One region of the Providencia manganoxydans genome, then DNA from elsewhere that is predicted to be linked to it. Evidence: predicted binding sites of a transcription regulator. Region 1 holds the regulator's gene; each other region holds the start of a gene.
What was found. The regulator Fur, encoded in region 1, represses iron uptake genes when iron is present. The targets are predictions, from matches to a motif close to ATAATAATGAGAACNACTATCAA.
Positions count from the first base shown of each region.

Region 1 (10,420 bases):
GATTATGAATCTGAGGCAGCCATTATGGCTAATATGCATTTGATCACTAAAGGAAGAACCGTTATTAGTATCGCTCACCGTTTAAATACCATTATGCATGCTGACAAAATTTGTGTGATCCGTGAAGGTGCAGTTGCTGAAGTAGGTACTCATCAAGATTTACTGCAACAAAATGGAATTTACGCCAGTCTATGGCATCAGCAAACTCGCTAGTGAATCAGAAAAAAGCACTAATTAAATATTATTTGGTGCTTTTTCCAACAAACAGTTCTTTTTTTTACTATCAAAGACTTTCACTGAATATGCGCTCTGGCACAAGGACGACAGCTAAGGTATGATTGCGCGCTGGATTATTGGTACACGCCCATTAGTATTAAAGAAATATGGCAAAAGAACAAACTGATCGCACCACACTTGATTTGTTCGCTGAGGAACGCAGGCCTGGGCGACCTAAAACAAGTCCGCTTTCGCGGGATGAACAATTAAGAATTAATAAACGTAATCAACTTAAAAGAGATAAAGTCAACGGGTTACGCCGCGTTGAACTAAAGCTCAATGAAGATGCTGTCGCCATATTGAATCAGCTGGCTGATGAAAAAAATATGAGCCGTAGCGAGCTAATAGAAGAAATGCTAATGTCACAGCTCGCGCAGGTTTACGAGCCTTCAAACAGATAGTTTCGTCTTAGTAAACCACACAAATTCGACAGATTTATTCAGGGTTTTTCGCCAAAATAAGGCCAAAGTTTTATTTATTCAAATTTAGCCCTATCTGGCTCTTTTCAAACCAGATTGGAAAAACAAGAGGTTATTCACTTTATGGCAGTCATAGGCATTTTCTTCGGTAGTGACACTGGTAATACAGAAAATATTGCCAAAATGATCCAAAAGAGATTAGGCAACGATAACGCTGAAGTTCATGATATCGCTAAATGCAGTAAAGAAGATATTGAAGCGTTTGATATTTTACTTCTTGGCATCCCAACTTGGTATTATGGTGAGGCCCAGTGTGATTGGGATGATTTTTTCCCAACTCTCGAAGAAATTGATTTTGAAGGCAAACTTGTTGCTTTATTTGGTTGTGGTGATCAAGAAGACTATGCAGAGTACTTCTGTGATGCGATGGGAACTATCCGTGATATTATTGAACCGCGTGGTGCAGTAATTGTCGGGGCTTGGCCTACTGAAGGCTATCATTTCGAAGCCTCTAAAGGCATGTATGATGACAACCATTTTATTGGATTAGCCATCGATGAAGATCGCCAGCCTGAGCTAACCGAAGAGCGTGTTGATGCATGGGTACAACAAATTTCAACAGAGATGTCTCTATCTGAGATCCTCGGCTAACGAACAAATCAGCGTAGGATTGCTGATATTATTATAATAATGAGACAATGCATGGTTTCTATTTTTTGTTTCCATGCCTATAATTGTAAATCAGTTTCGAAGACAACTGAATATATGTTAAAAATGTCTCATTATTGTTAAATTTCTGATTTAAGATACAGGACAAACCCGCATGACAGACAACAATAAAGCATTGAAAAATGCTGGACTCAAAGTCACTCTTCCAAGATTAAAAATATTGGAAGTACTTCAGGAGCCTGAGTGCCATCACGTCAGTGCGGAAGATCTCTACAAAAAATTGATTGATATGGGTGAAGAGATCGGTCTGGCCACAGTATACCGCGTATTAAACCAATTTGACGATGCTGGCATTGTGACCCGTCACAACTTCGAAGGTGGTAAATCCGTTTTTGAACTGACTCAACAGCACCATCATGACCACTTGATTTGCTTAGATTGCGGTAAAGTAATCGAATTTTCTGATAAATCAATTGAAGAACGCCAAACGAATATTGCTGCTCGTCATGGTATTAAGCTATCTAACCACAGCTTATATCTTTATGGCCACTGCGCTGATGGCGATTGCCGTGAAAATGCAAATGCACACGAAGCAAAAGAGTGATTGAGTTGTTTTTTAACGACTCATAGCTATTGTAATAAGGCACTCATACAGTCTCTTAATTACCAAATAACCTCATGTTTTACATGGGGTTTTCTTTTATCTACACACAGATATTCTCCTTGCATCATATCTTTTCTGATTAATCATCATCCTATGATCCGTTGCTATGATTGTGATATCAGCTGCCAACGAAAGTCATTTTCATACATTATGTATAACGACTCCCAAATAGACTTAGCTATGACATCGTCATAGTCATCATTTTGCGTACAGCTTCGCAGCAAAGACATATAAAAAAGCATTAGATGCAGAGCAATAACCGCCAACTATTATAAAAAATTTTTAAAGATTTAATGGAATGCACAAACTTAACTAGAGAAGAATTAATTTCTCTGCAATAGTGCAACTGCTAATTGTAATTGGTGGTATCTAACGAATACCACCAATACTGATACCTTATTTTTGCGTCACTATTTCGACACGGCTTGTTCGTGTGCCCAGTGCATTTTTCGCTCTCACCTTCACGCTGCCATTCACTTTTGGTGGATGTTGTGCTGAATACGTTTGCCAGTGATCACTCTCTCCTAATGAGTACTCAATCACTAAACCTGGATAGCTAAGATTTGCCAGTAACACGCCATTTTCAATTTTAGCGCCAGGAACAGGGATCCGGTAAGCAACACCCGCTCTATCTAATCGCGGCAGTTCCTTTACTCCGACGATTGTTGCAAAACGATCCCAGTCATTAGCTAAATTTTGCTGTGAAACATGCTGTGTTTTACCTCCAACATATTCACGGCCAGCTTGGTAATCATTCTCCCATTCCGCCTTATGCCAAGCTCTCTCTGCAAGTGGTAGGATCCTTGGGAACAGCATATATTCTACTTGGTCGTCTGTTCTAACTGCTTCACTCCATAATTGGCCAGACAAGCCATAGATCCCCGGCCAAGGCTTATCACTTTTTGCAGTAAACTGATTTCCATCTCTATCAACCGATGTTTCTGCATTCTGAGGCAAGTTATCAGGTGCAAATGAGAAAACTTTTTGTTCATCACTCGCGCGAGTCGCCCAATAATAGCCACTTTCGCTTGGATTAACTTCATATGGCATATCGAAATAAACATAATCAGGATTTGAAATAACGACCTGATAGCCTTTGTTTGCCCAGTCATTTGCCGAATCAAAACCTCCCCAATAGAGGGTATCCCAAAAATTAACTCTCACATTTTTGGTTGCAAAATCTTTAGCATTCACAGCATCTTTTAGGCCATCTTGCCATGCTTGCATGGTAGTAACCCCTTCTTGCTGTAAACCTTCACTAACTTGTTTGGCAAAATGGCTCGATAGGTGATCAAAATCACTGACATCACCATTTTTAATCAGCAGCTGACAGGCTTTCGATTTCGCCCACGGTTTATCTTCAATTTGTTTATCAATTATCCCTTTACCTAATTCAATAGCACCATTTTTATCTTGGAATCCTGCCCCCAAGCGAATATTTTTCGCTTCATCACCACCAAAATGCCATGTCTTCAGGGGTACACCCGCCTCTTCATGCATTTGCATGACTTCACTAACAACTTTATTAACAAAGTTTTTAGATGACTCTAAACACGGATTCAAGTAACTACGCTTATCATAAAATTGTACCGACGTTGTCACTGATGTATCTGATGGATCAACTAAGCGGTATTGCTCGGCCCCTTTTTCATCTCCAGCGGCTTTCAATTTATTATAGCGAGCTTCCATTGATACCACCGCAGCGCGGGCATGTGCAGGCATATCAATTTCAGGGATCACTTCAATATGACGTGCTTTGGCGTAACGTAAAATATCAATATAGTCATCACGAGTAAAATAACCGCTCCCCATATTATTGTTTTCAGCACCTGAGCCTAACTGAGGTAATAAACATGTTTGCTCGTCAAGATCGTGACAGCGTTGACTACCAACTTCTGTGAGTTCAGGCAAATCTGGGATCTCAATCCGCCAACCTTCATCATCAGTAAGATGAAAATGGAATTTATTGAGCTTATAACGTGACATCTGGTCAATTAAACGCATGACAACTTGCTTACTATGAAAATTACGTCCTACATCCAAGAAAACACCTCGATATTCCATACGAGGCTTATCTTTAACTGTCATCGTTGCAATTGTTGGCTTCTCGGATTCACTGACTGCTGAAAGTAATGACTCCATACCATAGAATAGCCCTACACGATCATAACCAACAATCAGTGCTTTTTGGGGAGTGATCACTAATTCATAAGCACCGCTGATTTGATTATCAATAGCAAATTGATTAGGGATAATCTTACCTTCAACAAGGAAACCTTGATTATTTTGTTTAAGCTTAACTTGTTGTAAATGCTCATCAATGACTGCAAGTTCCTCTTTTGTTAAACCTTCTAAATGTAAATTTATACCTTTAGATAAATCAACGTCTCCTTGCTGTAACGTAATATCGAGTGGCGTAGGTAAAATTTGCCCTCGCATTTGCTGTTCAGATAGGGCATTTAAAGCGGTATTTTTTTTGTAACGATTTTCAGCAGTCATCAGTACATTGTTATCTGCACCTACCCTTTTCCAATTCTTGAGTTCAAATGGCGCTACAAACTGAGTAGGATCCTGAGTATCGGTACTCTTGAGGTTGCGTGGTAACGCATCACCTGAAGTTGCATACCAGCGAGGCATAAAATCTGAATAATTGACCTGCCAATATTCACCTGTTATTGGTAATACCACTTTTTCATTGGCTTTAATTCCTTTGAACTGACTTGTCGGCGTTATTTTATGTAAGTCCCCTGTAACATGAGTAATTTTAAATTGTGGATTATCTTGCTTTAATATTTGTCGAATACTGTGAAAGTAGAGCGCCCAATCATCAGACTCTATCGCATCAGAACCATTCGTCAGCGTGATATCAACACGGTTACAAGCAGCCCAGTCTGCACCTAGTGCAGCGCAATCAATACCATGCTCTCCAGCTTGGTTATCAATAACATTAATTTTTACATCCATATTCGCGAGTGCATCGACAACTTGAGTTGCTGATTGTTCAGCACTGACAATCGTTGAAAATAAAGTTGCCGAAATTAATAATGCCAAAGGACTTAAATAATTTTTTTTCATTGTGACCTCAATATTAAATTCAAATTCAGCCACTGCCATATTATTTTTTGATAGCAGTGACCCTGCTATCAAAAAATAGTAAATGGCATCATAACCATAAACTTAATATCTTTTTCATCTTGGAATATATTACCAAACCCGCCACCATAACTTGGAATATCTGTATGGTTATCATATTTAGTAAAATGTAATTTAAATAAAGTGTCTTTAGCTCTACCCGTTTGCACGGTATATAAAATATCAAAGTTCCAAGCGCTTTCTCTTAATTTTACATCTTGGGCATATTGAGAATTAGTACTTGGTTTAGCATCCCATCCATAAATATAAGATGTTCCGATTTTCCAGCCAGCAAGATCCCAATTAGCTAAATCATACATAACACCCGCATAAACCGCTTTTTCATTATTCGCGTTATAATCTGAACGTCCATCCCACCAAATATCTAAACGCCCATTCGACGTTGCATAGCCGGGGGTCATCCGCTGTAAAAAATAACCTTGATTTCCTTTTGCTTTGGAATAAGTACCTTCTAAACGAAAATCAAATTGGTCATAGGTATACCCTAACGTCACTGCTTGTAAAAAAGCTAAACCATCGTAAACATCATTCACACCACCATCGGACACTTTGTCTTTGGCACCATAGAATTGATATGACATACGAAGATCGCGGGATGCAATAGGAAGCGCATAAGAGGCCTTAGCAAAATATTGATCCATGTAATCCTTTGCTTGGCCATAAGCACCTTCAAGAACGAATGAGTTTTTGAAATCGTATTTAAAACCAATAGACTGGAGGTAGCTAATCCCTGTTTGCCCATCAGCCTCACGGAAATTATACATGTCGCGATACCAAGGTGCTTTATAGCGGTCTGTCCACATATATGACATGCTCAGCGCACCATTTTGTTCGAAATCAAATGCTGCACCGACCTCAAAGCCACGGTAAGTACCTGGCATATAGCTCCAATGAGATGCAAGTAGTGTTTGCCCCGTTGGTTGGATATACCCTCCTCGCCCCCAAAAGGGCCCATATTTCATTTTCGCTGCGGCTTTATAAACACTCACGCCACTGCGGTCGCCAGTCCATTTTTCATCCCATCGCGTTTTCGCGTCACTAAAGCCGATCTCATTGGGAGCTGCGGGACCACTATTTGATAACTCAATGGCAGTAAACGCAGCTAAATCTAACCCAATCACATCTTGAAAATAGCCAGAAGAAAAATCGAGGCTAGCGTTTACAGTAGAATGTTTAAGGTTATCGACATACTTTTTATATTTATCACTATCGGGGGACAGTTCTTTTCTTGAACGATCACGTTGCCAATAATAAAGCCCTCCTTTAAGTGTTGAATCATCAAGGAATTGCTCAGCAAAACTGATTGATGGATAACTGATAGGCGCCAAGGCTATGGCTATTTTTAGTACGAGCAACCCCCTGCCATAATTGACATTTTTATTAACCATTCGGTATTTCCTCTAATTTTTATATTATTATTAAATTATTATCTTAGTAGTAGCTCATTAGGTAATGATTAATGCCAAAACAAAATACGCATTCCTACTTAGCCTATTTTTCGCGACGCGAATTATCAAGGTGAAAAGTGTATTTATTCCTAAAACATGAGCTAAGACACATTAATTTTTTTGTTCATTACTAGCATTAATTGTTATTAATCATTATATAAATAGTATTAATATCCCAAACTAATGGTTAAATTTAGATAAAACACGCCATGAAATAAGCCCACACAGACTTATTTCAATATAAAAAATAACATTCTTTGGATGTAATCGTTTCAGTCAAACTTGATAAGTTGCAACAAAACTGCTTTAGTGGGTAAATAGTTATTTATTTTAAAATAAGCTAAGTAAATATTTTGTCTTTCAATAAAATAGCTTTAATCTTAGTGAGTGACTCTTAACAAATCTCTTAGCACAGCTTGATATCACCATTAGTAAAAACACAGCCTCATGACGGACATAAAAAATACAACAGCGGCCGCTTGAAGGAAATAAATCAAGATTATTTATATTGAGTAGATATGGATAAACATCAGCAAGAAGGTTGGCGTAGTTTACTTACTGGCAAAAATCTTAGCTTAACACTCGCTCTATCGGGTGGTATTTGTCTTCATGCAATTAATGTCTATATTACAATTACAACACTACCATCCGTTGTTCGCGATATTGGTGGCATTGATTTCTATGCATGGAATACCACTCTATTTATCCTATCTTCAATTATTTTATCAGCACTCACTTCTCGAATACTTAATCGGTTAGGACCTAAAAAAAGCTATGGGCTTGCCACTCTCATTTTTTTAATTGGCTCCGTGATTTGTGCTATGACACCATCTATGCCAATCATGCTACTTGGGCGAATTATCCAAGGTGCTGGTGGTGGTATTTTACTCACACTCTCTTATTCAATGGTGCACATTGTTTTTGCTCAGCACCTGTGGTCTCGCGTATTAGGGATGATGTCGAGTATGTGGGGAATGGCAACATTATTAGGCCCTGCTTTAGGGGGGATTTTTGCTGAGTATGATATTTGGCGAGGGGCTTTTTGGTGCCTAGTATTGGTTGGGATCCCTTATTTGTGGCTAACACTAAAAGTATTACCAGCCAAAAATCCGAATGAGAGTGGCCCACAGCAGCCCATCCCCTTACAAGCATTATTGCTTCTTTCTACCGCCGTGCTGGCTATTTCCGTCGGTAGTTTGAGCCAAGACAAACTTATTCCTATTGGTGGCATGCTTCTAGCAATACTCTTATGTGTAAGGCTAGCGGTTATTGAACGCCGTGGTATTAATACGTTATTTCCCAGTGGAACATTCCATTTATCGGCTCAATTAGCCCCCATTTATCTCACCATGGCATTATTAGGTTTAAGTGTACAAACCGAAGTATTCGTCCCTTATTTTCTGCAAATGTTACATGATATTGCTCCGTTGATATCTGGTTACCTAGCCGCTTTAGTGGGGGCAGGATGGTCAAGTGCTGCAATTATTTCTTCATCGCTTAAACCGACTGTCACAACTAAAATTATTCGTTTTACACCGTTAATCACCTTGGGCAGCCTAGTCATCCTGACTCTATTTATGACAAAAACAATTTATATCGCATCCGCTCAAATTTGGGTAATTTGCTCAATGTTATTTATAACAGGGGCTAGTATTGGTGCCGCATGGCCGCATTTATTAGCTAGAGTACTACAAGTTTCTTCTGGTTCTGAGTCTCAAAAAGCCTCCTCAGCAATCACCACATTACAACTATTTTCAACTGCTTTTGGCGCTTCTTTAGCAGGAATGATAGCAAACCTTGCTGGCCTTTCTTCTCCGGGAGGCATTGAAGGCACACAGTCTGCGGCAATATGGTTATTTGTAATATTTTCATTTGTACCATTATTTGCATTCATCACGGCAAATATTGTGGCGAATCGGATCACGGAACCTCACCTTTAAAAATTTAAACTGCATAAATAAGGGATATCCCTTATTTATGCTCAAATAATTACAGATTAATATTTTTCAAATAGTGCTTGGATTTGCTGAGGATTTTTAGTTTCAGTTAGCGCTAATTGTAATAAAACGCGTGCTTTTTGTGGATTTAGCCGTTCTGATGCCACAAAACCGTATAAATTATCATCAACTTCAGCATTACGCGTGGTATACCCTGTTGGTACGCGGCTTGAACGAACGACGACAATTCCCTCTTTCGCTGCATTAGCTAAAGCATCGAAAACAGTTTTATACATGTTGCCATTACCAACCCCTGCACTGACAATGCCTTCAACCCCCTCTTCTCGTAATGCTTTAATGGGTGCAGCTGATGCATTAGAATAGTTGTAAATGATATCAACTTTAGGCAGTTTATCTAATTTGCTCACATCAAAAGCGGCTTTGCTGGTTCTTGGTATTGCAGGTTTATAAAATGTCACTTTGCCATCATGAATAAAACCTTGTGCCCCAGCGTTAACTGCGTCAAAGGCTTGCACTTCAGTTGTACTCATTTTAACCACATCACGCCCTTGAACGACTTTGTCATTCATCACCATCAGCACGCCTCGCTCCCCCGCAGATTGATCTGTGGCCAGTACAACTGCGTTGTAAAGATTTAACGGGCCATCAGCCCCAAGTGCCGTTGATGGTCTCATCGCACCAACGAGTACAATAGGTTTCTGGCAAGATATCGTGAGATCAAGAAAAAAAGCCGTTTCCTCAAGTGTGTCAGTACCATGAGTGATCACAAAACCATCTGTTTTATCGCACTCTTGGTTAATTTTTTTTGCTAACGTTAACCAAACTTGGTCATTCATATCTTGGGAACCGATATTAACTACTTGTTCACCACTAAGGTTAGCTAGCTTTTTCATCTCTGGAACTGCATTAATCAGCGCATCGATCCCCACTTTTCCTGCTTGATAGCTCGATGATGTTGACGAATCCCCCCCACCAGCAATGGTTCCCCCTGTGGCTAACACTGTGATATTGGGTAGTGCAAATGCCGCTCCTGTGCATAGTGAAAGAGAGATAGCTGTTGCCAGTAATACTTTGTTGTTAAGTTTCATCATATAACTCCCATTTATATAAACTACAGTTATTATGTGGAATTAGAACAGTATTTCCGTGATGACGCTTATTATTTTAGATGAAATTGCTGACAATCAGATAATTTTGCGTGAGATATAATACAAAAATCCGTATCATAGTTGCTTATTCCTCCCTCAAACTAAATAAGTCATAGACCTATGAGCCAAACATTTATTCCTGGCAAAGATGCCGCCCTTGAAGTCTCCATCGATGCATTTCAAACTAAATTGAAAAAGCTAGGATTCGATATTGAAGAAGCCTCATGGCTGAACCCTGTACCCAATGTTTGGTCAGTGCATATCCGTGACAAAGAGTGTCCTCTTTGCTTTACCAACGGTAAGGGAGCTAGTAAAAAAGCGGCTTTGGCTTCAGCGCTTGGTGAATATTTTGAGCGTTTATCAACTAACTACTTCTTTGCTGATTTCTATTTAGGTAAATCGATCGCTGAAGGTGATTTCGTCCACTATCCAAATGAAAAATGGTTCCCTTTAACTGAAGATGACGCATTACCTGAAGGTATTTTGGACTCACGTTTACGTAAATTTTATGATCCAGACAATGCGTTAGCAGGTAGCCAATTAATTGATTTGCAATCAGGTAATGAAGAACGAGGCATTTGTGCACTACCTTTTACTCGTCAGTCTGATAATCAAACTGTCTATATTCCGATGAATATCATTGGCAATTTATATGTTTCTAACGGAATGTCCGCAGGTAACACGC
Region 1 covers NZ_CP067099.1:3,133,772-3,144,191, forward strand. Annotated here, with positions in the region: partial or broken gene JI723_RS14220 (type I secretion system permease/ATPase) at 1-213, shown strand, start outside; gene ybfE (LexA regulated protein) at 384-677, shown strand; gene fldA (flavodoxin FldA) at 819-1,346, shown strand; gene fur (ferric iron uptake transcriptional regulator) at 1,519-1,968, shown strand; gene JI723_RS14240 (beta-N-acetylhexosaminidase) at 2,425-5,103, opposite strand; gene chiP (chitoporin ChiP) at 5,172-6,569, opposite strand; gene JI723_RS14250 (MFS transporter) at 7,148-8,569, shown strand; gene ansB (L-asparaginase 2) at 8,626-9,675, opposite strand; gene ycaO (30S ribosomal protein S12 methylthiotransferase accessory factor YcaO) at 9,856-10,420, shown strand, end outside.

Region 2 (10,420 bases), 1.3 Mb from region 1:
CTGAAAGCTGTTTAACATATTGAATATCAGAAAAAACTAATGCTTGTTTAGCTTCGACTAAAACTTCACTTGGCGTCAGCTGCTGTTTACCCCGCTGATATTTTTCAAATGCTTCTAAGTTGGCAAATTTTCCAGGATAGTTAAAATTATTACGCACATCATCTTCACGATAACCTGCAACTGTCGAATCTACCGTCAAAATGATCGCTTTAGCTCCATTTTGTTTTGCATAATTCAGTATAAACGCATTAAATTCAGTGTTTTTATTGAGATAAAACTGGAAAAAAAACGGGTTTTCTCCTGCAACCTTGGCCACTTCTTCAATCGTTTTATTGCTATAAGTACTTAATGAGAAAATAGACCCCGCCTTCGCCATACCTTTGGCGCTAGCCAGTTCACCATCTTGATGAGCTAACCCTTGAGCGGCCATAGGAGATTGAATAATAGGTGTTTTTAAAGGGATCCCGAACAGTTGTGTTGATAAGTCAATATCCGAAGTTTCAATATTTTGCATGACTCGAGGCAAAATAAATTTTTGATTAAAGCTGCGCCTATTGTTTTCCAAAACCAGTTCATCTTCAGCACCACCACGAATATATCCAAAAGCACCTTTATCCATGTTTTTTGATACCTCGTCAGCCAACTCATACAAATTAATAATATTTAATGGTTTTTCTTGTGTACTAGCTTGAGTCATTTCCCCATATGCATTGCCAACGAAAAACAGTGAAGCTAATAAAGGGGCAACTAATTTTTTCATTCAATTCTCCTGTAATTTATAGAAATAATATAAATACACTCAAAACAATTCGAGTTGCAGGTAGGTGACAAGCGAAGGTAGATGAGGAGCATAGATAAACACTTTGATTCAGCTAACTAAGCGTAGTCATTTATACCTTAATGAAAAGCTCTGCGACTTGAAGTATGACGAGTATAGGCCGCTTATCAAAAACCTAAGCGACCTAGCGACACATTCTATAAACTAACGGTGAGAACTTAATTACTCATTATTGATCAATAACCTTTTACACCTTGGTAGAAACATTAAATATCATATTATGATTTACAATAACTAATTACCCTCTTTCTGAGTAGTCACAATTTTGATAAACACAATTCTAAAAATAGAATAATTAGCGATGCATTCATTGTTCCGAAAATGAAACAATGAAGCCTATTTTTGCTACTACTGCTTCCCTAAACACTGCTCTATGATCTGCTCATCAAAACAGATTTTAGGAGCACAACCATGAAAAAAATCATTGGTATCTATAATGCACCACTAGGCCACTGGGTTGGTGATGGCTTTCCTGTCCGTTCATTGTTTAGTTATAGCAATCACGGAAAATATCTGAACCCATTTTTATTACTCGACCGCGCTGGCCCGACTGATTTCCCACCGTCAAATACAGGAAATAGAGGGGTAGGAGAACATCCACACCGTGGTTTTGAAACAGTCACTATTGTTTATAGTGGTGAAGTTGCTCACCATGATTCAACTGGTGAAGGTGGGGTCATCGGACCGGGTGATGTCCAGTGGATGACTGCGGCATCGGGTATTTTGCATCAGGAATACCACTCAGATAATTTTATGAAAACGGGCGGTACACTAGATATGGTGCAATTGTGGGTCAACCTACCTGCAAAAGACAAATCGGCCGCTCCAGGGTATCAATTGCTAGAAAGTCACCAAATACCCAATATTGCTTTGCCAAATGAAGCGGGAACATTACGAGTTATCGCAGGTGACTATCTTGGCAATGCGGGCTCAGCTCGTACATTTACCCCTATTGATGTGTGGGATCTACAACTCAATAAAGGTAAAAACGTTGGTATTCAAACCAAAGCAGGTCGTTATATAGGCTTAGTGATCTTACGCGGATCAGTAATTGTCGATGGTCGAGCGAATATAAACGAAAGTGAATTAATCATTCTAGATGATAGCGACACCAATATCATCCTAGAAGCCACTGAAGATGCATTGGTGCTGTTCTTAAGTGGTGATCCGATCAATGAACCTGTTGTCGGTTACGGACCTTTTGTCATGAATAGTGAGCAAGATATCAAAGACGCTATTGATGATTTTAATAACGGAAAATTTGGTCGTATTACACAAGATCATTAAACATAATCGTTCCCTGATAATACATTTATCGGGGAACTGATTTTTTTGCTGCCGCAGGTATATTTTCAGCTAAATACATCAATAACAATTTCACGGCAGGTAACATCCCCTTCCTTGAAGGATATACCGCATGAATGATACCTTCAGGAAAATGCCACTCAGGTAGCACTTCGATCAGTTCACCCGTTTTTAATTCCTTTTCAACCACTTCAAGTGGTAACCGCGCAATACCAAGACCACTCAATGTCGCCTTATGTAGCGTCAAGATATCTGTTGTCGCTAATCTAGGGGTGAAATGCTGTGTGAAACTCGATTCATCGTTATGTTTCAAGGTCAAGGTATAACGCTGTGAATGCTCAGAATTGGCCAACATAGGGTAATCCACCAGCTGTTCTGGTGTTTGTAATGGAGGGCTTTCTTTAAACAACAATGGGCTAGCAACCAATAAGCGTTGTGAATAACCTAACACCTTCATCATTAGCCCAGAATCATCTAATGGCCGTGGGCGAACTCGAAGCGCTAAATCTAACCCCTCACTGATGACATCCACAGGACGATTAACCGCTAAAATCTGAATATTGATTTCAGGACACTTAACCATAAAATCGATGAGCAGATCTTGCATATACACCTGTAATAACGCGATAGGACAAGATAGTTTAATGGTTCCTTTAGGTTGAGTTTGTACAGAACAAATCAACTCTTCAGCTAACTCCGCTTCCTCAACCACGTTTTTACATTGCTGATAAAAGGTTTGACCGATTTCAGTCACATGAAATTGGCGAGTTGAGCGGTAAATTAAAGAAACATTGAGTTTTTGCTCAAGATCAGCAATGCGACGGCTCAGCTTAGATTTCGGGATCCCCAAAGCAAGACCCGCTTGTGAAAACCCGCCATGTTCAACAACTTTAACGTAATAGTAGAGGTCATTTAAATCATATCGCATTACTTACCTCTTTATATCAACCCCGTTTGCCAAACAGCCGATGGCTGAACTCTTCAATTCGCCGATGTTCTAATCTGTTCTGCATAGTTAGGCTCCAGCTAGCAGACAGCCCTGCTGTTGCTAATAGGCGATGATATAACTCTTCATCAAATGGTGCATGAAAAGCGATCATAATGGCTTCTTGTACTGACACATCACTATTGCGACTTAAAAGCTTTATGGGTGTTGTAGCGCTCACAGAACCCGTTTTTACCACACGATATAGCCAACCACAGCGCCCATTTTCTTGCATCATCTGTGCGAAATTTTCAATACCTGTGAGACCATTAAGCTTATAGCAAGGGGAACGAGGCTGGGTAACTTGAATACGTGCATCGCCCCATGCATAAATATCACCAATGAAAACATTTTGTTCGGTCATACCTTGTGTGGAAATGTTCTCACCAAAAGCAGGAGGAACAAATAGCGCTTCAAGTTCAGGGTAAGCATTTACCCAAAATTGATAATGCTCTGCTGGGTAATGACATAATGCGCGATCTGGACCACCATGAAAACGTTTTTCAGCTTGTTCATCACCCTCAAGCCCTAACTGCCCTAATGATAACAACCCATCAACTTGACGCTTATGAATCGCACTATTTCCACACGCACGTGTAGATTGAACTTGGCCGATATAGACTTGTGGATGAATTAACATTGATATCACACCTTAATAATGGCTTTAAATTCAGTAAATTAATATTTATGACTGGAGATTATCATAAACCTAATTGGTGCTCTAACGTAAAAAACTTCAGTAGCTCATAAGCCACTCGATAGTAAACCAAATAGATAACCACCAACCAAGTCAATGAAAACCATGAAAATTTAAACCACTCTAAAATAATCCAAGGGCTCGCAAATATTCTATACAGCGCCATACCGGGCATGCGCAATAAAGGTTTATTTCTCGGCCACGCATACCATGCTAAGCCAATAAAGATAAAAAAGACCATTGCTCTAGCACCTTGCGCAGGTCCCACATCTAACGCAACAAAGAAAGTCGATAACGATAAAAACAGGCCAATAATTAAATTCAGCACCACTAACAGGGTCACAAAGAATTCAATTATCAAAAACCATTTAAATAGTTTTGGTTTTGAATGTAGCCAAAACATTATTATGTCGCTAATAAATAAATAAAAAACAATGATAACGGCAGCAATAATTGCAACCGTGGGGCTAACCTCTGGTCGGGCAGCCACCATATTCAGCAGTAACCCCCAAAATACACACAAAAAAATACCACGCCAATTAAACGCTATCCTAGGTTGCTGTACAAAGGACTGCACCGCTGGATTGAATTTATCTTTCAGTTCTGGATATTCATAGGTTAATTGTTCAACTTGCTGTGATATTTGAGGAATGAGTCCAGGGATCAAGCGAACTTTGAAAGAGACTTTTTCTTGCTCACTTACCAATAAACGCATTGATGCAGCAACCAGATAATCGCCTTGTGCCGCTTCGATTTGACATTGTTTCCAAGCACGAGCGACCTCAGTTTGGCGTAGTTGCTCATTAATTGCATTTTGTACATAGAACGGAATGGTGTGTGTTGAGCTATATTCATTCAGCCGCCAGCCCAAAAATGTTGAAACATGTTCGACAATGGCTTCAGTAAGGCCTTCTTGCTGTGATAATACCCACGAAAACTCTTCATGAAACTGCTGATGAATGAGTAAGCTGCCCCGTTCGGCTACCTCAGCCCATAGTAAGGCAAGTTCGTTCATGCCAAACTTTTCATCTTTAATTAACAGGCCAGCAATACGCTCAAGTTGCTCCGAGTTATAAGGGATCTCAACAACGGGTAATGCATCTATTTCAACAGGAGTCTCAAGCACATTGATATTAGAAAGAGGGTAGGTCATCGTCAGTTCAGATTGATAAGGTGAATCTGAAACCTCTTCTTCCACTGTTGATGAATCAATGGAAATTAAAGATTGGTCATCATCGTCCTCACTGTCATGAAAATCAGCGTACAGCGCATATTGTTTTGCTTCTTCAAAAGCTTCACGTAGTTGCTGATATTCCTCAGGGTGACTATCAGGGCGATATTTTTTTACTTGCCGTGCGTAGGCACGACGAATTTCCTTTTCATCCACCGTTGGGGCGATGTCTAGTATTTCCCACATACTCATTAATGTGAGTCTCCCTCATAACGACCTAAAAATTGCTCGACCTGTTCGCGAATTGCAGCGATACGGCGCTGATCTTGGCTATCTAAAGCTCTTTCAAACTCCGTTGTCACTTGGTCTATCCAATAACGATCTTCACCCAGTAAAAACTCATATAAACGAGCACAACGTGCTAATAACACTCTGTTTTCTTGCCTATCTCTTGGGTGTTGTTTTAGATCTGCTATTTTCAGTAAACTTTGTGCAATTTGCTCTTCGCTCATCTGCCCCGGTACTTTTTCTATTACCAGACGAAACACTTCAGGGTTGCCTTGATAACGACATTCAATTTCTAACAATCCATCAACGGTATAAGTGAATCGGACATCAATATCTACCTCTCCCGCAGGTTTTGCAGGAATATCAATATCCATTTCACCAAGAAACACGTTGTCTTGTACACGACGAGCTTCCCCTTGATAAATCTTTAATAGAATATGTGTTTGATTATCTTCAACTGTGCTAACCGTTTGCATCTTACTAACAGGTAAAAAAGTATTTCGCTCGATCAGCGGTAAAAAATAACCTGACTCATAATGCACTGCATTTTTTTTAGAGGTTTCGATTCCCAACGAAAAAGGCATCACATCCGTTAAAATAACATCATCAAGCGCAGCATCAGCCATGACCATTCCTGCTTGCACACCCGCACCCAATGCAACGGCTTCATCTGGATTCAGGTCATGCCGCGGGAAACGACCAAAAAGGCGAGCGACCGTTTGGCGAATTAAAGGCATGCGTGTAGCACCACCCACTAATAAGATGTCATCAAGGTCATTGAGAGTGAATCGAGAATCATGCAATGCTTGCACAATTGGCTGCTGCAATCGGGTTAATAAAGGTTGGCAGCAAGTACTGAACTCTTGCTCATTCATCGTCCATTGCCACTCTTTATCCTGCCAAGACCAAGCCACCGTTGCTTCATTCCCTTGGCTTAAAGCGATTTTTAATAATTCTGCTTTTTCCAGCAGCGGTGCCCTAACTTCAGCTTGAGAGGCTTTTAATTGAGGCTGTTGATTCAACATCCATTGATAGATAGCTTCACTGAAATCATCTCCGCCTAAACGCACATCACCGCTACTCGCACAAACCTCAATGACCCCTTCAAACATATCGATAATAGAAACATCAAAAGTTCCCCCACCAAGATCAAACGTCAAATATTTGTGCTCTTTATTTTCCAATAAACCAAAAGCCAGCGATGCTGCTGTTGGCTCATTAAGCAATCTCAATACGTTCAACCCAGCAAGCTGCCCCGCTGTTTTCACTGCTCGGCGTTGTACATCATTAAAATAGGCAGGAACGGTGATCACTGCATCTTTTACGGAATAACCTAGCCAAGCTTCTACATCATCTTTTAATTGCCTCAAAAGTAAGGCTGAAAGCTCCTCTGCGCGAAAAGTAAGATGGCCTAATGGTAAGGTCGCATTGGTTCCCATAAAGCGCTTAAAACTGGCTTGAGTCAATTGTGGATGGCTTTGCAGACGTGCACGAGCTGAATGACCCACTAAAATCTGCTCGTCATCATCAATGCCAATCACAGAAGGTGTCAGCACATCTCCTTGTTTATTTGGAATTAAAACAGAGCGTCCTTCAATCCACAAACTCACCGCGCTATTACTGGTACCAAGATCGATCCCCATCACCATACTAGATGCCATTTTATCTTCCTTATTTCCCTTATTGCCGACAATTTCAACTTCAGAGCAAATGAAGCCCGTGCATACATTTATAGATTAACAATATTAATAAACTTGATTATAAATAAAACAAAAAAGTTTGGAACGAGACAAAACTGAGATTGATTCAGGAAAGGAAAGCGATAGAGGCAATAGATAGGCAGCAAGTGAAGAGAGGCGGAGAACATTAGATAAACACTGTAACTTAGTGGCTACGATACCAACCTACAATTTGAAATATAAATAAAAAAGGCGCAGCCAATAAAGACCACGCCCACGAGTTTTTGTTAATTTAATAACTTACTTGGTTTTATCTGCAAAACGTTTCGCAGCTTCGTCCCAGTTTACTACTGACCAGAACGCTTTAATGTAATCAGGGCGACGGTTTTGATATTTCAAGTAATAAGCGTGTTCCCATACATCTAGGCCAATGATTGGATAGCCTGATGCACCAGAAATAGCTTCACCCATCAGAGGGCTATCTTGGTTAGCAGTTGAAACAACAGCAAGTTTACCGTCATCTTTCAGAACCAGCCAAGCCCAGCCAGAACCGAAACGAGAAGCAGCCGCTTTTTCAAACAGGTCTTTAAACGCATCAACGCTACCGAAGTCACGCTCAATCGCTGCTTTTAGAGATCCATTCAACTCTGTACCTAGCTTCAAACCTTTCCAGAAAAAGCTGTGGTTTGAGTGGCCGCCAGCATTGTTACGCACAAAAGTACGTTGGTCAGCAGGGATTTTATCTAGCTGCTGAATAAGCACATCGATGTCTAGATTTGCTAATTCAGGTAATTTTTCTAATGCAGTATTCGTATTGTTTACATAAGTTTGATGATGCTTGGTGTGATGAATTTCCATGGTTTGCTTATCAAAATGAGGTTCCAGCGCATCATAAGCATAAGGTAAAGCAGGTAATGTATAGCTCATTGTATTGTCTCCAGTGACTTATTAATTTACACCGTTTACTCAAAAGGTACGGCACATCGGGTATATATGCTCTAAATAATTCGAGGTGCAGATAGTCGAGAAGTATAGATAAACACGGTGACTCAGCGAGCGTAGCCTAGTCACTTATACCCCAACGAAAACCCTGCAACTTGAAGTATCACGAGCATACTTCACACCTTGTGAAAATAACTTTTATTATAGTGATTTTACTGTTAATGAAAATCATTATCAAACCCATGGTGTTTATGTGGTCTTTCTCATTAACTAGCATTGGCTATTTATTTAGCAACTAATACCAACATTAGCACCCTTTGATTTTCTTTAATATTACCTTTAATAACATAATTAGATAATTATTCCATTTAGACATTTCGCATCAAATGATAATCCTGTTAAATCCATTACAATTAATACGTGATCTTCCGCGCAAAAGAAAAACAAATTTATATTTCCTGCTTTAGTTAACCATTTTTTGACATAGTATTAACATCTGCAAGGAGATAAAAATATGACTCAAATAACTAAGCATCCCGTTCCTGCTGAAATTGCAGAAAATGCCCTGATAAACGAGCAACAGTACAACACAGAGTATCAACTCTCTATTCAAAACCCTGAGCAATTCTGGGGTGAGAAAGGGAAAATAGTTGATTGGATCAAACCCTATACTCGAGTAAAAAACACCTCCTTCGACCCAGGCCATATCAGTATTCGCTGGTTTGAAGACGGAACTCTTAACTTAAGCGCTAACTGTTTAGATCGCCATCTGGCAGAAAAAGGTGATCAAACCGCCATCATTTGGGAGGGCGATGACCCTTCTCAATCTAAACATGTCACTTATCGTGAGCTACATCATGATGTTAGCCAATTCGCCAATGTGCTGAAACAGCAAGGTATTCGTAAAGGCGATGTGGTTGCCATTTACATGCCTATGGTCGTTGAATCCGCAGTTGCCATGTTAGCTTGCGCACGCATTGGTGCCATTCATACCGTGATCTTTGCTGGCTTTTCACCCGAAGCAGTATCTGGACGTGTTATCGACTGTAAAGCTAAGCTAATTATTACTTCCGATGAAGGTTTACGTGCTGGCCGTGCTATTCCACTGAAGAAAAATGTTGATGATGCATTAACCAATTCTAATGTTACTACCGTCAAAAACGTCATTGTTTACCGTCGTACAGGGAATGTACCGAGTTGGGTAGAAGGCCGTGACCTATGGTGGCATGATTTGGTTCAAGGGGTTAGCGCAGACTGTCCTCCTGAAGAAATGAATGCAGAGGATCCATTATTTATTCTCTATACTTCAGGCTCAACAGGTAAGCCAAAAGGTGTATTGCATACCACTGGCGGTTATTTGGTCTACGCCACGCTGACTTTCAAATATACTTTTGATTATCATCCAGGCGAAGTCTACTGGTGTACCGCTGATGTCGGTTGGGTAACAGGCCATAGCTATCTACTCTATGGTCCATTATCGAATGGCGCTCAAACATTAATGTTTGAGGGGGTACCTAACTACCCAGCTGTTAATCGTATGAGCCAAGTGGTTGATAAGCATAAAGTTAACATTCTTTATACCGCTCCAACTGCCATCCGTGCATTAATGGCTGAAGGCGATAAAGCAATCGAAGGTACCGACCGTAGTTCACTGAGGATCCTCGGTTCTGTTGGTGAACCAATAAACCCTGAAGCTTGGGAATGGTTCTATAAGAAGATCGGGAACAGCCGTTGCCCTGTTGTTGATACATGGTGGCAAACAGAAACGGGTGGCTTTATGATCACGCCACTTCCTGGTGCTACGATGCTGAAACCAGGTTCTGCAACATTACCGTTCTTTGGCGTTCGTCCTGCTTTGGTTGATAACCTTGGTGAGCCTCTAGAAGGTGCTACCGAAGGTAACCTTGTGATTGTTGATTCATGGCCAGGTCAAGCGCGCACCTTATATGGTGATCATGAGCGTTTTGAACAAACCTATTTTTCAACCTTCAAAGGGATGTATTTTAGTGGTGATGGTGCCCGTCGCGATGAAGACGGCTATTATTGGATCACTGGGCGTGTCGATGATGTATTAAATATTTCAGGTCACCGTCTAGGAACGGCTGAAATAGAATCAGCTTTAGTTGCCCATCCAAAAATAGCAGAAGCAGCCGTTGTGGGTATTCCACACAGTATTAAAGGGCAAGCGATTTATGCTTATGTCACTTTAATCTCAGGGGAAGAACCATCACCTGAGTTGTATACCGATGTCCGCAATTGGGTACGTAAAGAAATCGGCCCAATCGCAACCCCAGATGTTCTACATTGGACGGATTCTCTTCCGAAAACCCGCTCTGGTAAGATCATGCGCCGTATCCTACGAAAAATTGCATCAGGTGATACTAGTAACTTAGGAGATACCTCTACGCTAGCAGATCCAGGTGTTGTCGAAAAACTACTCGAAGAAAAACAATCAATGAGTATGTCATAACGCCAAAAGGCCGTCTCTATTGAGCGGCCTTACATAAAGTATAAC
Region 2 covers NZ_CP067099.1:79,406-89,825, reverse strand. Annotated here, with positions in the region: gene JI723_RS00375 (lactate oxidase) at 1-760, opposite strand, end outside; gene JI723_RS00370 (pirin family protein) at 1,250-2,125, shown strand; gene JI723_RS00365 (LysR substrate-binding domain-containing protein) at 2,151-3,071, opposite strand; gene yiiM (6-hydroxyaminopurine reductase) at 3,088-3,768, opposite strand; gene JI723_RS00355 (J domain-containing protein) at 3,830-5,248, opposite strand; gene JI723_RS00350 (Hsp70 family protein) at 5,248-6,945, opposite strand; gene sodA (superoxide dismutase [Mn]) at 7,264-7,890, opposite strand; gene acs (acetate--CoA ligase) at 8,420-10,375, shown strand.
Region 2: sodA (superoxide dismutase [Mn]) is a predicted target of Fur. The motif match lies at 8,121-8,143, and genes of this name have one in related genera.

Region 3 (10,420 bases), 1.0 Mb from region 1:
AATCCACGGTGTGGGTGCCATTGGCAAGCAACAATTTTTCTGTTTTCTCAACATTGGCGATAAAAGCAGGGATCGATTCAATATCGACGGTTGCAGGTAAATTACCCGCAAGCCCCATAATGATAGCAATATCAGTATGGTGACCTTTTCCAGTGAGTGAAAGAGAGCCATAAACGTCAACAGCAATGCGTGTGACGCTTGGTAATAATTGTTTGTTTACCAAATCATCGACAAATTCTTTTCCCGCCTTCATTGGGCCGACGGTATGAGAGCTTGAAGGACCTATGCCCACTTTAAACATGTCGAAAACGCTTATCACGCAGGACTCCTTAAAAAAAGTAGATATTTAGTGATTTATTTTAAAGGGCGCTACTTTACTGTGATTTAGTAGTGTTAACCAGTAAGTTTAAATTATTTTTTAAAATAAGGTAGCAACAAAAGGCCTATTGATTAAAAATAGCACAAAATGCGCTCGATTACGTCACGAAATGATTATTTAAGTTGGAGGGCTAGCTGATGAATAATGGCAGCGGTTAGTCCCCAAACTAGGTGACCTTGATACCAATAAAAGAAAATACGGTTAGAACGCCCTGAACGTTTAACATCAATGAATTTATGCTGCTGGAGTGATAAGGCATCAAATAAAGGCACTTCAAAGACACTCGCGACTTCGCTTGGATTTGGACGATAGTCAATTCCTGCGGGTAGTAAGCCAACAATGGGAGTAACTTCATAACCGCCAAGGCTTTGTTGAGGTGTTAATTGCCCGAGTATTTGCACTTTTTCAGGTGGAATAGCGACTTCTTCATAGGCTTCACGCAGTGCTGTTGTCACAAGAGAGCCATCTTCAGGATCACTTGCCCCCCCAGGGAAAGCAACTTGCCCTGCATGAGAACGTAAAAAAGGTGAACGTTGAGTCAGTAACAACGTAGGTGTTGATTTATTGATAATTGGAAGCAGAACCGCAGCCGATTTACTCGCCATCCGTTGCGGTTGGCGAGTTATAGGGAGTGTTAACTGAAAGCGATTAATAAATTCACTTAATTCAGTCATGCGGTGGTAACTCTCCTAATACAGGTAAGATAAGACTAAGTTTATCAAATGTTTCTTGATATTCTTTATCTGCTTGGCTATCCGCTACAATACCACCGCCTGCCCAGCAAAAGATCTGTTTTTTGTCAGTGAGTAGTGTACGAATTGTGATATTAGTATCCATTTTGCCACAAAAACTAATATAACCTATCGCGCCACAATATCCATGACGGCGATGAGGTTCTAATTCTTCAATAATTTGCATCGCACGAATTTTAGGTGCACCAGTAATTGACCCTCCAGGGAAGCTCGCCCTTAATAAGTCTGTGGCAGTATAAGGTGCAGCCAGTGTAGCGGTAATGGTACTGACTAAATGATGGACGGCGGGAAATGCTTCAACCGCAAATAGTTCAGGGACCTTGACCGTTCCTGGTACAGCAACACGACCAATATCATTACGAAGCAAGTCAACAATCATTAAATTCTCAGCGCGATCTTTTGGTGAATTAGCTAATTTGTCTGCTTGTTCTGCATCTGCTTGAGGATCCTCTAAACGAGGGAGGGTACCTTTTATTGGACGAGTTTGGATCTCGCCATCTTGCAATAGAATAAAACGTTCAGGTGAAATACTGATTACTGCGTTTTCAGGCAGCCGTATAAAAGATGAAAATGGTGCTCGGTTGGCTTGATTAAGCAACATGAACGCATCCCATTCATTGCCTTTATATTTGGCTTGAAAGCGTTGTGCTAAGTTTATCTGATAGCAATCACCACTGCGTAAATAATCATGTATTTGACCAATTTTTTGTTGATATTGCTCTTGAGACATGTTGGCGTGCCAAGGGCTGGTCAATGTGAATTTTGTTTTGCGTGATGCTTTTTGCGATTTAAGCCAATTTAAACGTTCATTGACATCATCGTAGCTAAATAGCGTTACTCGCTGTTCTAAGTGATCAACAATTAATGCCCAGAGGTAAATACCGACTGCCATATCTGGAAACTGTAAGTCAGTCTTCGCTATTTGAGGAAGTTTTTCTATACGACGTCCTAAATCATAGCTCCAAATACCTAGTGCACCTCCAGTAAAGGGGAGTGCGCTATCACAACAATGTTCAGGAGTGAAACGTTCAATCGATTCTTGTAATAAGGTGAAAGGGTCATCTTCAGAAACATTAACGAATTGCTGATGAGTAATCGTAGTTTTGTCACCGTTTGTTATCAGGGTTGCGATAGGATCAGCAACAATAATGTCATATCGGTTATGAGAATGCTCTGAATTACCTGAATGAAGTAACATTGCCCATGGTTGATGAGCTAATGGTGTAAAATAATCAGTTGCCGCGTGAATATGATAAGGGAGTTGTATTTTATTGATAACCATTTGGATACGCTAAACTAAAAATCGATATAATCGACATATAAGGACTGTCGCTCAGATTAGCATATACTCATCATACTGCAAGTTGCAGCATTTTGATTACGCTTACTTGCGCCAGCCATATCCTCTTCGATGCGCTTAACGACCCGTTCGCTTGTCGCCTAGCTGTCTCCCGAATTATTTAGAATATATATTCTTATCTTAAGAAGCCAATAGCTGTTAAAATTGCGCTAAATTTTATTGTAAAGGATTTAACGATGTTTTCAGGTATGCCAGCACTTAATCACCAAGAGCAACAGGAAGCGGTTGAGCGCATCCATCAACTTATTGCCGATGGCATGAGTAGTGGGGAAGCTATTGCCCTTGTCGCGCAAGAAATTCGTGAAAAGCACAAAGACAAAGAACAGATCCACGCACGTTTTGAAGAAGATGACGATTAGTATAGCTAAAACAATCTATTAACATTTCCGCTAAAATCTGATACATATTAGTTAAGTCAAATCATTTTGGCAGTTTATAAATATTCGTCTATTTTAGATAGTGTAGATAAATAGCGTATAAAATTTACCATGGTGATTATTCTAATTTGCCACCCACAATACTCTAAATAATTCGAGAGACAGCTAGGCGACAAGCGAACGCGTTGCTAGAAGTATAAAAAATACGGTGACTGGTGCGAGTGAGTAAGTCAACAATGCTGCAACTTAAACTATGGAGAGTATATTTTGATAGGGATCAGAGGAAGCATTATGAAAGCAGGAAAAAAAATAAGTTGTGTTGTAGGTAGCTGTGTACTGTTATTCAGTTCTGTTGCATTTAGTGCAAATCAAGAAGAAGGTAAAGCAGCCCCTTTTATTAGTTGCGATAAGTTGTCTGAGCCACAAATAGCGGCACAAGTTAAAAATGATTTTATGCACAATCGTTTACCTCGTTGGACTGATGAAAAAGCCTTGGTAGGTAAAAAAGCAGTGGCATGGGTGAATAGCCAAGATGTGACTAAGACAGCAACTGGTTATGAAGTTCCATTGACAGTCAGGGGTGCAAAAAAGGATCTACAGTATAATGTGGTGGTTGACTGTGAAAAGTCGACAATTACATATAATCCACTGAAATAATCTGAATCTGTTAAGCCAAAGGAGAAGTTAGCTTCTCCTTTGGGAGATCGATTAACGATTCCTTGGTTCATAAGGAAGTCGCGCAAAGTTTTGAGAGAGTTGGCGGTAATATACGAGTCGCTCTCTGAAATATTCTCTAAGATTTTCAGGTTGTTCCCGTTCGACTACCTCTGCTATGACTGCAATATTATAGCGTTCTTTAAAAGCCACACCTGAAGCTTGCAAGTCGACATTGACTTTATCCATTTGATCTTTTGGTAACAGTGCGAGGTTATAGTTCATCTTACTTCTCAAATTCTTTACAGGTATTTTGGTATAGTAGCATATCACTATGCATGAGCGATAATCTATGCCCTAACGTTAGTATCGAATAAGTAAAAATAAATAAAAAATAAACGGCTTTAATTTACAATATAGCAATTTAATATTAAGAGAATAAATGTTATTTACTTTTTCATGAAATGAAAAAATTCCAGTAAAGATAATGAGATTGATTATTATTAGTTTTAATAAAAGTTATTAATTATCAGTAAATTGGGTTTTTTTGTTTTATTATTGTTTTAGGGTTTTAATTATTTATTTAATATGCATAATAATGGACATTACTCTTGATGACTAAGGAAAGAATATGCTAACAACTGACATGATCAATAAATTAAATGAGCAGTTAAACCTTGAGTTTTATTCTGCGAATTTATATTTACAAATGAGTGCTTGGTGTAGTGATAAAGGTTACGAAGGTGCTGCGGCTTTTTTAAAAGCACATTCACAGGAAGAAATGGAGCACATGCAACGTTTGTTTGATTATCTTAGTGATACTGGGGCACTGCCAATACTGGGCCAAATTGCAGCACCACCAGTAGCATTTAATTCAATCGCTGAAGTCTTCACCTTAACTTATAAACACGAACAAGAAATTACTGCGGAAATTAATAAATTAGCGCATTTAGCAATGACAACGCAGGATTATTCAACATTTAACTTCTTACAATGGTATGTTGCTGAGCAACACGAAGAAGAAAAATTATTCAAATCCATCCTAGATAAATTAGATATGGTAGGTGAGAGTGGTAAAGCGCTATTCCTATTGGATAAAGACTTAAAAAGTATGTCTGCGGTAACTCACGTTTAATATAAAATATTCATCTTCCTCCCAGCTTAAAATTGCAGCACCTTTCATAAGTTATAGTGACTATGTTCATTCGAACTAGTCACTTAATTTATGATGTATCGGGCATCTCTTCTACTTAGTACTGAGTTTTCCTCTGTATTATATAAGGCATAGATCCATACATAGCTGGTGTCGTTGTTAAGATTTATGTGATCCTTTCTTTGCGTTTTGTGTCTTTAGTCACACCTTAAGTAGCTAAATCGATTTTTTGTAGCAGATAAATGAGATTTATTTCGTATAATAGTTGGCAATAAATCTAAATTCACCTGCAAATTAAGGGGTTACTATGCCAATCCACCAAATTAAATCATCTTGGCGCAAGCTCAGTGCTGTGGCTGTTCTATTTTTAGGCATGTCATTTCAACAAGCTTTTGCTCATGCACATCTTAAAGATCAGCTCCCTGCTGAAGGTGCAGCAGTAGAGCAAACTCCAGAGTCCATCACTTTAAATTTTTCTGAAGGTATCGAAGTTAACTTTGCAAAAGTCAAGGTAACAGGGCCAAATGATAACGTAGTTAAAACAGGTAAGCCTGAATTAGACCCAAATAACGATACAAAGGTCATTGTGCCAATTGAAAGTAAATTAGCCGCGGGTAAATACGATGTTAATTGGAGTGTTGTTTCTGTAGATGGCCATAAGACTAAGGGCGAATACAGTTTCACTGTGAAATAATTATGTCTTTAGAGGCATTTTACGTCGTTATACGTTTTTCTCATTTTATTGCCGCGATGTTGATGTGTGGAATGTCAATATTTGCGGTGATCTTGAGCTCTGGCGCATTTAGCCAAGTTCTTCAGCGGATTTTAAATCGCGGTATTGTATTCAGTGCTGTGATTACTGCGGTAACCGCATTTTTTTGGATGTCAGCGCAAGCAGGGCTGATGGGAGACGGCTGGCAAGATGCAGTCGATCTTGAAACTTGGCTCAACGTATTACAAACGTCGTTTGGTCAAATTTGGCGTTGGGAATTAATTTTCTCTATTATCACACTTGGGGTGATTTTTATTTCTCGCCAAGAAATTAGACTATATTCATTGTTAATACTTTCTATTGGGCTATTGGGGTTACACGCATTGATTGGTCATGCTGCTATGCATGATGGGGTAATCGGTAATTTACATCGCTTAAATCAATTTATTCATCTTATTAGCTCAGCCTATTGGTTTGGTGGGTTATGGCCTTTCTTGATTTGTATTCAATTTTTACGAGATAAAAAAGAATTGGCGGCGGGCTTAGATAAACAAATATTTGCGAGTTTAATCCGTTTCTCTCGCGTAGGGCATATTGCAGTAGCAATGGTTTTAATCACAGGGGTGATTAGTGCGATGACATTACTACCACAATGGCCATTTGCCTATAATAACTCCGAATATCAATCATGGCTGTGGTTAAAAATTGTATTAGTTATTGGTATGGTGATATTGGCATTGGTTAATCGCTATGTATTAGTGCCTAAGATCCAGCAAAAAGGGCGGTTACAGTATTTGATTATTAATAGCTGGATTGAATTATTGTTAGGCAGCATGGCAATACTCGCCGTTGCTGTTTTTGCAACCTATCAGCCCATTTAAGATTTTGAACAAGGTATAAGGATGAAACTGAAATTAATTCTGTGCTCTGTGTTATTGGCCAGTTCAGCTTTTAGTGCTGTGGCTGCTCCTTTAGAAACTGTGAGTAAAAAACAGTTTGGTGATGATTGGCCATTTACTCGAGAAGAAGTCATGCTAGAGTGTCGCAATAATGGTGCTTTAGTTGTGATTAACCCTGCAACTTTGATGCAATATCCATTAAACCAAGTTGCGCAGGAACAGATGGAAAGAAAAGAGATCAAAGCGCAGCCAATTGATGTTCTACTTGCGCCAATAGAAACGCAAAAAACAGTAGAACAGCGGGTATTACCAATTAAATTAGCGGCTGAGAAGCTTTGTGATAAAGCCTAATAGCTATTTTTATATCAATACACTAAATTCATAGCTCATATACTCACCATACTTCAAATTACAGTGTTTTTGTTAAGGTATGGTGATTATGTCTAAATATATCCCATTCATTTATTCATCCATTCATGCTAATCATCGTATTTCCTATACATCTAGCGACTCGTTTACTGACTGATTAGCGACACCTTTTATTATTTCGAAGCTCAGTAAAAATAACGATAAATTATAGTTTTTTGTATTTTTATATTGATTAAATTTGAAAGGTTATACTTATTGTTGAAATAGAATTTAACTATCAATCAAATAGCTCGATATTCGAAAATTAAGAAATAAATTGTGTTAATAATATGTGAAAAAATTGATAATTAGTATGGTAAGAGTACGTTTAGCGAGCTAGTATTAAATTGTACTTTGTTACGTCTCAATGGCAATTTTTAGCGCACGGCTCTGCCAGAGCCATTTCCCAAGGCCCGGTAATCGGAATCTACCAGGCCTCTTTTTTTGCCTATTATATGCTGCTGATTACTTAGCGGCTTCATCAATTAAGCCACTCGCATTATCCAATGATGATTATCTTTGTCATAGCGCTGGCGATATAACAAAACGGGTTTCTCATTGATTAACGCAGGGATACTGGTGTTTTCATCCCAGCCATCCAATTGCATGCAGAACTCTGTATCAGAATCGCATGGAATACTGACGGTATCGCTTTTATGATCAGCCATAATTGCATCATTGATTTCATAGGAAGATATTTTCAAATTAACTATGCTCATAATGTTACCTCTAATGTAGTTTTGGAGTAGGTATTATCGACTCAACAAAACTAAGCATAGTATAAATGGAATTCATTTCCAAAAATTTTTTTTCAAGAAAAAAGATAGAAGGTGCAATATTGTTTAAATACGCACCTTTCTAGTGATTATTGTTTCGGGATAGATGTACCCCAATCCAACCAGTCTTTTGGTGGCTCTAATTTTAGAATGAAATGCTGTTCAGGTTTAGCTTTTGGCGAAAGAGGCACGCTTGGTGGGGTTGCAAGTGATATGCCACCGCGTACAAACTGTTTAAATGTACCACTTTTAATCATGCCACCAGTAAGGCCAAAGGATAAATTATAGCCAGACGATAACCAAAATTGAGTGTTGTCACGAATGAGATATTGATATTCTTTGCCAATTCGAGTGGCAACATAAACTCGATCGGAAAGCTCTCCCAAATACAAACCTGTTACAGTGCCAATTTCCATACCTCTGAATAGCAATGGTGTGCCAACTTGAATAGAACCGACTTCACTGGCGTCTAAAATGATAGTTAAGCCATCTAAATAACGTGAATCAGTGATATTGGCAGCTTGTAATTCAAATTGGTAACGGCTTTTATTTCCTCGTCCTGGCTCTGCATTAATATAAGGTTGAATTAAGGAATCTAAATTATTAAATCCTGATGGGGACAGTTCAGGGGTGACAACAGCAAAACGGCTACCACTTTTGGTAAAGGCGTGAACATATTCAGGGTAAAGGATTGCTCGTGCATTAACTTCTCGATTATCCGGCGATAGCTTCAATGAATCAATTTGACCAATATCAATACCTAAATAACGAATAGGCATACCTTCAGAAAGCTTAGATGCATCGTAGGTAGTTAAAGTCACTACGCTCCCAATGGCTTTTGCTGCCGTTTCATTAGGGTAGAGGGTATGTTGTCTTGTGCTGTCTAAATTTGAGGTTTGGAGGTTATCAAAACTGATCGCGCCTCTAATTGCGCGGGTGAGTGGCGCAGCTTGAACTGTCAAACCATTGCCATTAAGTTGTACTTTGGCGCCACCTTCAGCCCAGAACACACTTTGTTTAGTTAATAAATGGCGGTATTGGCTAGAAATATGAATATTAACGGCAAAGCCTTCCTTGGTTGGTTTAATTGAGACAATTTCACCAACAGTAAATTGACGGTAAAGTACGACAGAGCCAGTTTGAATATCCGGTAATGTATTGGTATTTAATGTAATTGTCGTTGTTGGTGATGAGCCGGTGACACCCGCTTTAGCGTTATCATCACTGCGATATAATGGGAAGTTTTCAGGTAATTCCTCTTTGCCTTTACCCGCTAATAGGTGGATCCCACCATCTAGCCATTCTTGTGGTGTGGCACCTTGGAATTGAATGCCAGTTAGTCCAAGTTGTACATCCACTCGGCTATTAGCCACAAATTTACTGTCTTCACGGATCAAATGGCGATATTCATCCAAAATTGCCACATCAAAGGTCACTTTATCATCAAGCAGGTGACGCTGTAACACTTCGCCGATCTTGATACCTCGGTACATCACGGGCTGTCCAGCATTGACGCCATAGGTCTCTGGTGACCATAAAGAAACTTTTAAGTTTTCTCTGTTTTGTTGTTCGTAGTCCTCAACATCGTGCTTATTGGCTTTTAAATCAAACTGCTGGCCTTCTTGTGCTGGAGGGCTATTAGGTGGGGAATCAAATGCGACCGCACCATTAATAACAGCAGAAAGGCTTTCCATTTTAACATTGACACCTGAGTTCAGGTCAAAGCCACCTTGAAAGCCAGACACATTCCAAAATTGACTATTTTCACGAACTAAATTGGCATAGCGTTTCTCGACCACTGCTGCAATCGAAACTCCTTTATCATCTGGTAAAATGGAATAGTCAGAAATATAACCCACAGGTACTTTACGATAATAAATTGGTGAGTTTTCGTGTAATGAACCGAGATCTTTCGCATTGAGATAGACTAATAATTCCCCAGCTTCGGTCTGTAGCTGAGGGGGAGAGTCTTGAGCGATGAAGTCGTGTTGTTCCTCACCAGTACTAGGCTGCATACCAATATAGTTACCGCCGACTAAGGCATCTAAACCTGAAACTCCAGCAAGCGTTGCTTTCGGTGTGACAAGCCAAAATTTTGTTCCTGAAGTCAGCGCGGGTTGCATATCTTTATTAATACTTGCCTTAACAATAATTTTTTTCATGTCTTGGCTAATCGTGACTGATTGAACTAAACCAACTTCCACTCCTTGATAGCGGATAGGGGTCCTTCCTGCAACAACGCCAGGCGCTGAAGAAAATTCAATAGTGACTTCAGTGCCTTGCTCTAGCCAGTGTTGGAATAGTAACCAACCGGCAATAAACACTGCGACAAGTGGTAACAGCCAAAAAGGGGAAATACGTGCGCGTTGACGTAATATCGCCTCTTGTTCCTGTTCAGCAGATTCATTTTGTTGATTGTGATTTTCCATAAGAATCCCAAATTAAACGGCTATCAAGCCACTCGACAGCGAGTATGGTTAAAATAACAGCGACACCGAAGAATAATGCGGCAGGGCCCATCGTAAATGACATCAGTTGATCGCGATTGATAAGTGTCATCATCAAGGCAATGACAAAGAGATCCAACATCGACCATCGACCAATCCAAGTGACAAACTTAAGTAACTTCATCCTCAGAACTGGGTCTGTTTTGCTATGGCGTTGGATAGAAAGCAGTAGCAAGATCATGATAACAATTTTAATAAATGGCACTAATATACTGGCAATAAATACAATGATAGCAATTGGCCAATTACCTGAGTCAATTAATGATACTACGCCTGAATAAATAGTATCTTCCATGCGTTGACCATTTAGGTAAACCACCGAAATTGGCATTAAATTAGCAGGAAAAAGTAAAATCATGGCCGCAATTAGTGCTGCCCATGTTTTTTGTAAACTATAAGGCTCTCGGTAGTGTAATGGACGGTGACAGCGCCGACACACTCCA
Region 3 covers NZ_CP067099.1:2,134,933-2,145,352, forward strand. Annotated here, with positions in the region: gene JI723_RS09465 (L-serine ammonia-lyase) at 1-319, opposite strand, end outside; gene JI723_RS09470 (CoA pyrophosphatase) at 493-1,053, opposite strand; gene pabB (aminodeoxychorismate synthase component 1) at 1,046-2,413, opposite strand; gene JI723_RS09480 (YoaH family protein) at 2,668-2,850, shown strand; gene yebF (protein YebF) at 3,160-3,525, shown strand; gene JI723_RS09490 (DNA polymerase III subunit theta) at 3,577-3,807, opposite strand; gene ftnA (non-heme ferritin) at 4,154-4,657, shown strand; gene copC (copper homeostasis periplasmic binding protein CopC) at 4,983-5,369, shown strand; gene copD (copper homeostasis membrane protein CopD) at 5,372-6,268, shown strand; gene JI723_RS09510 (DUF2511 domain-containing protein) at 6,290-6,637, shown strand; gene JI723_RS09515 (DUF1480 family protein) at 7,180-7,413, opposite strand; gene JI723_RS09520 (PqiB family protein) at 7,560-9,899, opposite strand; gene yebS (membrane integrity lipid transport subunit YebS) at 9,874-10,420, opposite strand, start outside.
Region 3: ftnA (non-heme ferritin) is a predicted target of Fur. The motif match lies at 4,004-4,026, and genes of this name have one in related genera.